2 regions of the Variovorax sp. P1_G12 genome follow, and region 1 is predicted to be linked to the other one. Evidence: riboswitches for the same ligand, from Rfam matches in the RefSeq annotation. Region 1 holds a riboswitch; the other holds the start of a gene.

What was found. A riboswitch is a leader RNA that binds a small molecule or an ion and turns the genes downstream of it on or off. The one in region 1 is predicted to bind glycine.
Region 2: linked by a shared signal. The riboswitch ahead of gcvT (glycine cleavage system aminomethyltransferase GcvT) and the one ahead of AC1D2O_RS12635 (D-amino acid dehydrogenase) in region 1 are both predicted to bind glycine.

The regions. Positions count from the first base shown of each region.
Region 1 covers NZ_JBFUBW010000009.1:136,786-140,952, reverse strand. Annotated here, with positions in the region: gene AC1D2O_RS12640 (FIST signal transduction protein) at 3-1,271, shown strand; gene AC1D2O_RS12635 (D-amino acid dehydrogenase) at 1,232-2,548, opposite strand; glycine riboswitch at 2,638-2,755, opposite strand; glycine riboswitch at 2,756-2,857, opposite strand; gene AC1D2O_RS12630 (FAD-dependent oxidoreductase) at 2,880-4,115, opposite strand.
Region 2 covers NZ_JBFUBW010000004.1:248,849-253,484, reverse strand. Annotated here, with positions in the region: gene gcvP (aminomethyl-transferring glycine dehydrogenase) at 1-689, opposite strand, end outside; gene gcvH (glycine cleavage system protein GcvH) at 715-1,092, opposite strand; gene gcvT (glycine cleavage system aminomethyltransferase GcvT) at 1,148-2,344, opposite strand; glycine riboswitch at 2,360-2,474, opposite strand; glycine riboswitch at 2,493-2,579, opposite strand; gene AC1D2O_RS06850 (hypothetical protein) at 2,623-3,150, opposite strand; gene AC1D2O_RS06845 (TRAP transporter large permease) at 3,232-4,509, opposite strand; gene AC1D2O_RS06840 (TRAP transporter small permease) at 4,506-4,636, opposite strand, start outside.

The DNA of each region.
Region 1 (4,167 bases):
CCATGAAGCTATTTCCTTCCGGGCATGCCACCCACCCGCAATGGCGCATGGCCGCCGGCTTGGTGCTGGCCCAGTTGCGGGCGCAGATGGCGCTGCCCGACTATGCGCGCTCGCCGACCCTGGGCCTGCTCTACATCACCGACCACTACGGGGAAGACGCCCAGGAGATCCTCGATCACCTGGGTGCCGAACTGCCCGAGATCACCGACTGGACCGGCACCGTGGGGGTCGGTGTGGCGGCCAACAACGCCGAGTACTTCGACGAGCCGGCCCTCAGCGTGATGCTGTGCGAGTTGCCGAGCGACCAATACCGCGTGTTTTCCGGCGTGGCGCCGCTCGCCAGCTCGGAAACGAGCGGCTTCGCGGCCCATACCGCGCTGGTGCACGCCGACCCGCGCACGCCCGAGCTGGGCGAACTGATCGCCGAGATGGCGGAGCGCACCGACACCGGCTACCTGTTCGGCGGCCTGTCATCCGGCCGCGTCGGCTCGCTGCAATTCGCGATCGGCGGCAACGGCAACATCCGCGGCCACGGCGCGGTCGGCGGCGTGTTCTCGGGCGGCCTCTCGGGCGTGGTGTTCGGCGAGGGTGTGCGGCTGGTGTCGCGTGTGACCCAGGGCTGCCAGCCGGTCTCGCGCGAGCGCGAGATCACCAAGGCCGACGGCAATCTGCTGCTGGAGCTCGACGGCGAGCCCGCGCTCGACGTATTGCTGGCCGACCTGCGGGTGTCGCTCGATGCACCCGAGCAGGCGATCGACGCCGTGCGCGCGACCCTGGTCGGCCTGGCCGAGGCCGGCAGCGACGGCGTCCGGCGCACCGGTGACCTGGGCGCCGACGTGCGGGTGCGCCACATCATCGGGCTGGATCCGACCCGTCGCGGCGTGGCGATCGCCGATGTTGCCGAAGCCGGCATGCGCATGAGCTTCTGCCGCCGCAACGCGCAGGCGGCGCGCGCCGACTTGATGCGCGTCTGCGCCGAGATCCGCGAGGAGCTCGAGCCGCAGGAGCAGACGCTGGCGACCGCACGCGCGGTCGCGGCCGGCGAGGCCGAGGCCGCGCCGCATCCGGCACGCCGCATCGCGGGCGCGATCTACGTGAGCTGCTCGGGCCGCGGCGGACCGCATTTCGGCGCCCCCGGCGCCGAGCTGCAGATCGTGCGGCATGCGCTGGGCGATGTCCCGCTGGTCGGCTTCTTCGCCGCAGGCGAGATCGCCCGCAACCACCTGTACGGCTACACCGGCGTGCTGACGGTCTTCACCGACGACGACTGAAGGCCGGTGCGCAGCCCGGTGAAGGCGAAGTCGACCTCGGGCGCGAGTCCGCTCACGATGCGCGCGATCGACTTGCCCGAGCCGCAGGCATGGGTCCAGCCCAGCGTGCCGTGGCCCGTGTTCAGGAACAGGTTCGGCAGCTTCGTCGCCCCGATCAGCGGCACGTTGCTCGGTGTCGCCGGGCGCAGCCCGGTCCAGAACTGGGCCTCGGCCGCGTTGCCGGCGCCCGGGAACAGCTGCTCCACGCGCCGCACGATGGCCTCGCAGCGCACCCGGTTCAGGTCGCGGTCGTAGCCGTTGAGCTCGGCCGTGCCGGCGATGCGCAGCCGGTCGCCGGTGGCCGAGGTGTAGCGCGAGAACACCAGCTTGAATTCGTCGTCCGTCAACGAGACCTGGTGGGCCTTCGAGGCATCCTTGACCGGCATCGTGACCGAATAGCCCTTGGCCGGGTAGATCGGCAGGCGGATTCCGAGCGGCGCCGCGTAGAGTGGGCTCAGCGAGCCCATCGCCAGCACGAAGGCGTCGCCGCGGATACGCTGGAAGCGGCCCTCGCTGTCGGTCGCCTCGACGTGATCGATGCTGCCGCCGGCTTCGCGCAGCGCGGTCACGGTGTGGCTCATGAGGAAGCGCACGCCGGCCGCCTCGGCCAGCTTGACCAGCTCTCGCGCGAAGCGGTTGGCGTCGCCCGATTCGTCCTCCGCGGTGTAGGTGGCGCCGGCGAGCTGCGCACGGATGTGGGAGAGCGCGGGCTCGAGCTTCACCGCCTCGTCGGCCGAAATCACCCGCCGGTCGCAGCCGAGCGCGCGCATCTGCTCGGCCGGCTTCAGCGCCGCATCGAACTCTTTCTGCGTCGTGTAGAAGTGCAGGATGCCCTGGGTGCGCTGGTCGTAGTCCAGGCCGGTGTCGCGCCGCAGCTGCTGCAGGGTGTCGCGGCTGTAGGTGCCCAGGCGCACGATCTGCTCGATGTTGTGGCGGGTGCGCGCCGGCGTGCATTCGCGCAGGAACTGCAACCCCCAGAGCCACTGGCGCATGTCGGCGCGGATGCGGAACAGCAAGGGCGCATCTTCCTTGCCGAGCCATTGCAGCACCTTGAGTGGCGCCCCCGGGTTGGCCCAGGGCTCGGCATGGCTGACCGAGATCTGCCCGCCATTGGCGAAGCTGGTTTCCGCCGCCGGCGTGGCCTGGCGGTCGATCACGGTCACTTCGTGGCCGAGTTGCTGGAGGTAGTAGGCCGAAGTCACGCCGAGCAGGCCGGCGCCAAGAACGATCACGCGCATATCGAGAACCCTTGAAGGTTGCAGCGCTTGAACGCAACGGCGACGGAATGCTGTCGACAACGAAAGCAACCGGACCGAGAGTCCAAGTTGCCGCTCCCCCTGTCCTCGGTACCTGAGAGATTCACCCGCTGCGCCCGCAGCGGGTTTGCTCCTTCGGTGCACCACGCGCGCATGCAAGCGGCGTGATGGCTCTCCAGACGGCTTTGACAGTGAACTGCAGTACAGGCTCATCTTGTGAGCCGACCTGAGCGTTTATGGGAGTTTGCGCCTTCGGTGGGGCCCGTGGGCCCGCTCTCCTGCAGAGTGCGGATTGTAGCGGCGCAGCGCCGGCCTAGGGGCGCCGGAAGGCGAAGTCGAGCTCGGGCCGCAGGCCGCTGACGATGCGCGCGATCGACTTGCCCGCGCCGCAGGCATGGATCCAGGTCCGGCTGCCGGGCGCGGTATTCAGGAACAGGTTGGGCAAGCGCGTCTTGCCGATCATCGGCAGCCGGTTGGTGCTGACCGCATGCATGGCGGTCTCGAAGCTCGCCTGCTTGGCGTCGGCGACGCCGGGCAGCAGCATCTCGGTGCGGCGCACGATCGCCTGGAAGCGGTCCGAGTCGGGCTCGGCCGCCTCGTCGAGCCCGGCCTGCACGACGGCCTGAATCCGCAACTGCTCGCCGGCCGCCGTTTCGACGCGCGTGATGCGCAGCTTTCCCTGCCGGTCGCGCAGCGCGATGCGCGGCGCCTTCGCCGGGTCCAGGATCGGCATGGTGACGATGTACTCGCGCAGGAAGCGCAGCGGCATGTCGATGCCCAGGTCCTCGGCGTGCGGCACGCTCGAGGCCCCCAGCGCCAGCACGTAGGCCTGGGCGCGCAGCGTGGCGGGCTGGCCGGCGGCATCGAGCAGTTCGACGTGGTCGAGGCGGCCGTCGCGCTCCACGAGCGAGACCACCGTGTGCCCGGTCATGAAGCGCACCCCCGCCGCACGGCACAGGAACACCAGGCTGGCCGCGAATTGCGTCGCATCGCGCGCCGGATCCTCGAGCGCATGGGTCGCCCCGGCCAGCTTGCCGCGGATCGCCTTCAGCGCCGGTTCCATGCCGATCGCTTCGTCGGCCGACAGCAGCCGCTCCTCGCAGCCGAGCCCCGTCCAATGGCTTGCCCGGGCCGTCCGCACGCGGAAGGCCTCGGGGTCGGTGAAGAGGTTCAGGAGGCCGGCCGCCCGCGGGCCCTGCGGCACGCCAGCTTCGTCGCGCAGCGCCCGAGCGCTCTTGCGGCTGTAGGCGGCCAGGCGCACGAGATGGTCGAGAGAATCGCGTTTCGGCGGCGTGCCCATGGCCTGGTCGATCAGGCCGGCCAGCCGGCGGCGCATGCGGCCGCACATCTTGGTCCAGCGTTGAGCGGTCCGGGGCGCTGCGAGTCCGGGCCGCACTGCGGGCGAATGTGCACCGACCGCGGCCAGGCCGCGCGCCTTGGCCGCCGGCGTCGCGTGCCGGTCGACCACGGTCACTTCATGACCGAGCTGCTGAAGGTAATAGGCCGAAGTCACGCCGAGCAAGCCGGCGCCAAGTACAACCACGCGCATGTCCGAATCCTTTTGGGATGGCATGAACGGCGGGCGTTAGCGCTTACTGTGA
Region 2 (4,636 bases), on a different contig from region 1:
GGGTATTGCGCGAGCGCGCCGAAGAAGCCGCCGCTGGCCATCAGGTGCGGCAGCGTCTCGGAGGCGGTGCTGACCTTGACCTCGATGCCCAGCGGCGCGGCGCGCGTGCGGATCACCTCGATGGTCTGCGGATGGCAGTCGCCCGACACCAGGAACACGTTGCTCTTGCTCTTCACGCTGCGGCGGGCCAATGTCATCGCCTCGGCCGCCGCAGTGGCCTCGTCGAGCATCGAGGCGTTGGCGATCGCCATGCCCGTGAGGTCGCAGACCATGGTCTGGAAATTGACCAGCGCCTCCATGCGGCCCTGCGAGATCTCGGCCTGGTAGGGCGTGTAGGCGGTGTACCAGGCCGGGTTCTCGAGCACGTTGCGCAGGATCACGCCGGGCGTGTGGGTGCCGTAGTAGCCCTGGCCGATGAAGTTCCTGGCCACCTTGTTCTTGGCGGCGATCGCCTTCAGCTCGGCCAGCGCATCGGCTTCGGTGATCGGCGGCGCCAGCCGCATCGGCCGGCGCCGGCGGATGGCCGGCGGCACGATGCCGTCGATAAGCTCGGCGCGCGTGGCCGAGCCGACGGCGGCGAGCATGCGGACTTCGTCCTCGGCTTCGATGCCGATGTGGCGCGCGATGAATTCTTCGGCGTTCTGGAGTTCGCTGAGCGAGGGGGCAGTGGGCAGCACGGGCGTCGGCATGGAAGGGTCCGGTCGGGCGTAGGGGTCAGTTGTCGGCGGAGAATTTCGCGTAGGCGGTTTCGTCGAGCAGCGGCTCGAGCTGCGCGGGGTCGCTCACGCGCACCTTGAAGAACCAGCCGGCGTCCATCGGTGCACTGTTGGCGAGCGAGGGATCGGCGCGCAGCGCCTCGTTGACCTCGGTGATCTCGCCAGACACCGGCATGAACACGTCGGCCGCGGCCTTGACCGACTCGACCACGCCGGCGACATCGCCCTGGGCGAAGCTCTTGCCGACTTCGGGCAGGTCGACGAAGACCACGTCGCCGAGGGCGTCCTGCGCATGCACCGTGATGCCGACCGTGACCAGCGCCGCGTCGGCTTCCTGCCGCACCCACTCGTGGTCCTTGGTGTACTTGAGGCTCATGAAAATCTCCTTGAAAAGTGTCTGGCTTGAAGAAATCGAGAAATCGAGGAAGGCCTCAGCCCCGGTGGTAGCGCGCGGGAACGAAGGGCAGGGTGCTCACTTCCATCGGCACCGGCTTGCCGCGCACGATGGCCTGGATCCGTGTTCCGGGCTCGGCATAGGCCAGCGCGACGTAGCCCATTGCGACCGGCCGGTCGACGGTCGGGCCCAGCAGTCCGCTGGTGACCTGGCCGATGGCCAGGCCGCCCTCGAAGGATTCGAGCATCGTGCCGTCGCGCACCGGAATGCGTTCCAGCGCCACCAGGCCGACCCGCTTGCGCTTGAGCGTCTCGTGGTCCAGGTGGCCGGCCGCGCCGTTGGCGGCGGTGAGCTGCGCCAGCACCCTGGCCGCGCCGGGGAAGCCGCCTTCGCGTGCGCCGCCCGTGCGCCGCACCTTCTGGATCGCCCAGCCGAGGGAGGCCTCGACCGGCGTGGTGCCGGCGTCGATGTCGCTGCCATAGAGGCACAGGCCGGCTTCCAGCCGCAGCGAGTTGCGCGCGCCCAGGCCGATCGGCTTCACCTCGGGCTGGGCCAGCAGCAGGCGGGCCAGTGGCTCGGCGTCGCGGGCGGCGACCGAGATCTCGAAACCGTCCTCGCCGGTGTAGCCGCTGCGCGTCACGAAGGCCGCGATGCCGCCGATCTGCACCGTGCCGCCGGTCATGAAGACGAAGCGCTCGATGCCGGGCGACAGGCGCGCCAACGCGGCCGCGGCCTGCGGCCCCTGGAGCGCGAGCAGCGCGTGGTCGGGCATCGGCAGCACCTGGCAGCGCTGGCCGATCCGGGCCGTGATGTGCGCGATATCGGCCTGCTTGCAGGCGCCGTTGACGATCACGAACAGCGAATCCTGGCCTTCGTTGAAGAACATCAGGTCGTCGAGGATGCCGCCTTCGTCGTTCAGCAGCAGCCCGTAGCGCTGTTTGCCGGGCGCCAGGCCGATCACGTCGACCGGCATCAGGCTCTCGAAGGCGGCGGCGGCATCGGGGCCGGCCAGGCGCAGCTGTCCCATGTGGGAGATGTCGAACAGGCCGGCGGCCTCGCGCGTGTGCTTGTGCTCGGCCATCAGGCCGGCGGGGTATTGCACCGGCATCGCGTAGCCGGCAAAGGGCACCATGCGGGCGCCGAGCTCCAGGTGGAGGCCGTGGAGCGGGGTCTTCTGCAGATCGTCGGATGCGGCGGCCAAGGGCGTATCTCCAAAGGGGCAGTCTAGTTCCATGGCGAGAAGCCATGGGCCACCCCTGCTGTCCGCTTTACCTGAGAGATTCGCCCCACGATCGGGGTTTGCTCCTTCGGTGGACGGACCGGCGCGACTGCGCGACGAACCGCCTCTCTCCAGCAAGGAAACGCCCGGGAACGGGCGCTTCGTCAGTCCTTTTGCCTGAGCGTTCGGGCCCGTGTTTCGAGGGACCTGCGCCTTCGGCGGTCCCATGGTGGCGGGACGCTCTCCTGACCGGGCGAGTGTAAGGGAATCGGCGGCCGCCCGGCCGGCGTTTTTCAGTGCACGGCCGTCGAAGGCAGCAGCCGGTCGATGCGCTCGCGGATCGACTCGGCGCGTTCGGTGCCCGCTGCCTGTTCGATTTCGTCGAGCATCTCGCTCGCCACGGCCAGCATCGCGGCGCGGTCGCGCGCCTCCCGCAGCAGCTCGCGAAAGCGCTCGGCCAGCAGGGGATCGCGGCGCACGAACATGCGTTCGCACAGATCGAAAAGGAACATGCGCGTGGTGGCGAGCGAGCGCTTGCCGTCGAAGGCATCGGCCGCGGCCGGCGCGGGGTCGGCCGGCTGTTGCTGCACCGGCATCGGCACGCGGTCCTGCGCCAGGGGTCCGCGATCCAGGAGGTAGCCTTCGCGCACCAGATGCAGCGCGACACGCCCGGCTTCGTCCCGGCCGCCGAACAGCTGGCCGAAGTCGGTCACCGACCGCTGGCCATCGGCCATCAGCAGCAGGGCGCGTTCGCGCTGGCCCAGGCTGCGGCAGCCGGGGCGGAGTTCATGGCGCGCCTTGTCGGTCTTGATGAGGAACATGGGGTGCTGCGGCGTTCGGTGGTCGAGCGCCGCAGCATGGGCCTCTTGCGTGACGGCGTCGTGAAACCGCCGGCATCGGCGCTATTTCGAGTAGACCAGGTCGCGCAGCCCGAGCGAGATGCCGGGCACGTAGGTGACCACCATCAGGCAGGCCAGGATCACCAGCACGAACGGGACCAGGTAGGGCACGATGCGGTCGAGCGAAATGCGCGCCACGGTGCAGGCCGCGAACAGGTTGACGCCGAAGGGCGGCGTGATCATGCCGAGCGCCAGGTTCACCACCATCACCAGGCCGAAGTGCACCGGATCGATGCCGAAGTGCATCGCCACCGGCGCCAGGATCGGCGCCAGCACGATGATCGCCGCGCTGGTCTCGATGAACATGCCGATCACGAACAGGGCGCCATTGACGCCGAGCAGGAACATCGCCGGCGACTGCAGCACCTCCTGCAGCCAGCGGCCGATGGCGTCGGGCACGCCGGCGCGCGTGATCAGGAAGGCGAACAGCCCGGCGTTGGCGATGATGAACATGATCACCGACGACGACACCACCGACTTGCGCAGCACCGCATAGAGTCCGGCCGGCCTGATCTCGCGGTAGATCAGCGTGCCGACGATCAGCGCGTAGAGCACCGCCACCGCCGACGCCTCGGTGGGCGTGAAGATGCCGCCGTAGATGCCGCCGAGGATGATCACCGGCATCAGCAGCGCCCAGCCGGCGCGCCAGGTCGCGGTGCCGACGCCGAGCCGGCCGTCGCCGTCGTTCTTGCCCAGTCCCTTGAACTTGCAATAGACGTAGACGAAGGCCATCAGGGCCAGGCTGATCAGGATGCCCGGGCCGAAGCCGGCGATGAACAGCTCGCCGATCGAGACCTCGGCGCTGACGCCGTACAGGATCATCGGGATCGAGGGCGGGATGATCACGCCGAGCTCGGCGCTGGTGGCCTGCAGCGCGGCGGCGTAGCCCACCGGGTAGCCGTGCTTGATCAGCGCCGGGATCAGGATGGCGCCGATCGCGAAGGTGGTCGCCACCGAGGAGCCCGACACCGCGGCGAAGATCATGCAGGTCAGCACGCAGGTCATCGGCAGGCCGCCCTGCACGCCGCCCACCAGGCTCTTGGCGAAGTCGACCAGGCGGCGCGAGATGCCGCCGGTCTCCATCAGGTTGCCGGCCAGGATGAAGAAGGGAATGGCGGCGAGCGGAAACTTGTTGATCGCGTTGAACATCTCCTTGACGGAGATCAGCATGTTCGCGCTGGAGGCCTGGATGCCGAGCACCGAGGCCAGGCCGATGGAAACGGCGACGGAGATGGTGAGTGCGAAGCACACCACCATGGTCGTGATCATCACGGGGGTCATTGAGCGGTTTCCAGTTCGTTGCGCTTCGGGTCGATCAGGTTGGCGATGATGCCGATCACGCAGAACAGCCCGCCCACCGGCAGCGCCAGGTAGGCCCAGAACATAGAGACCGATTCGAGGCCGGCCA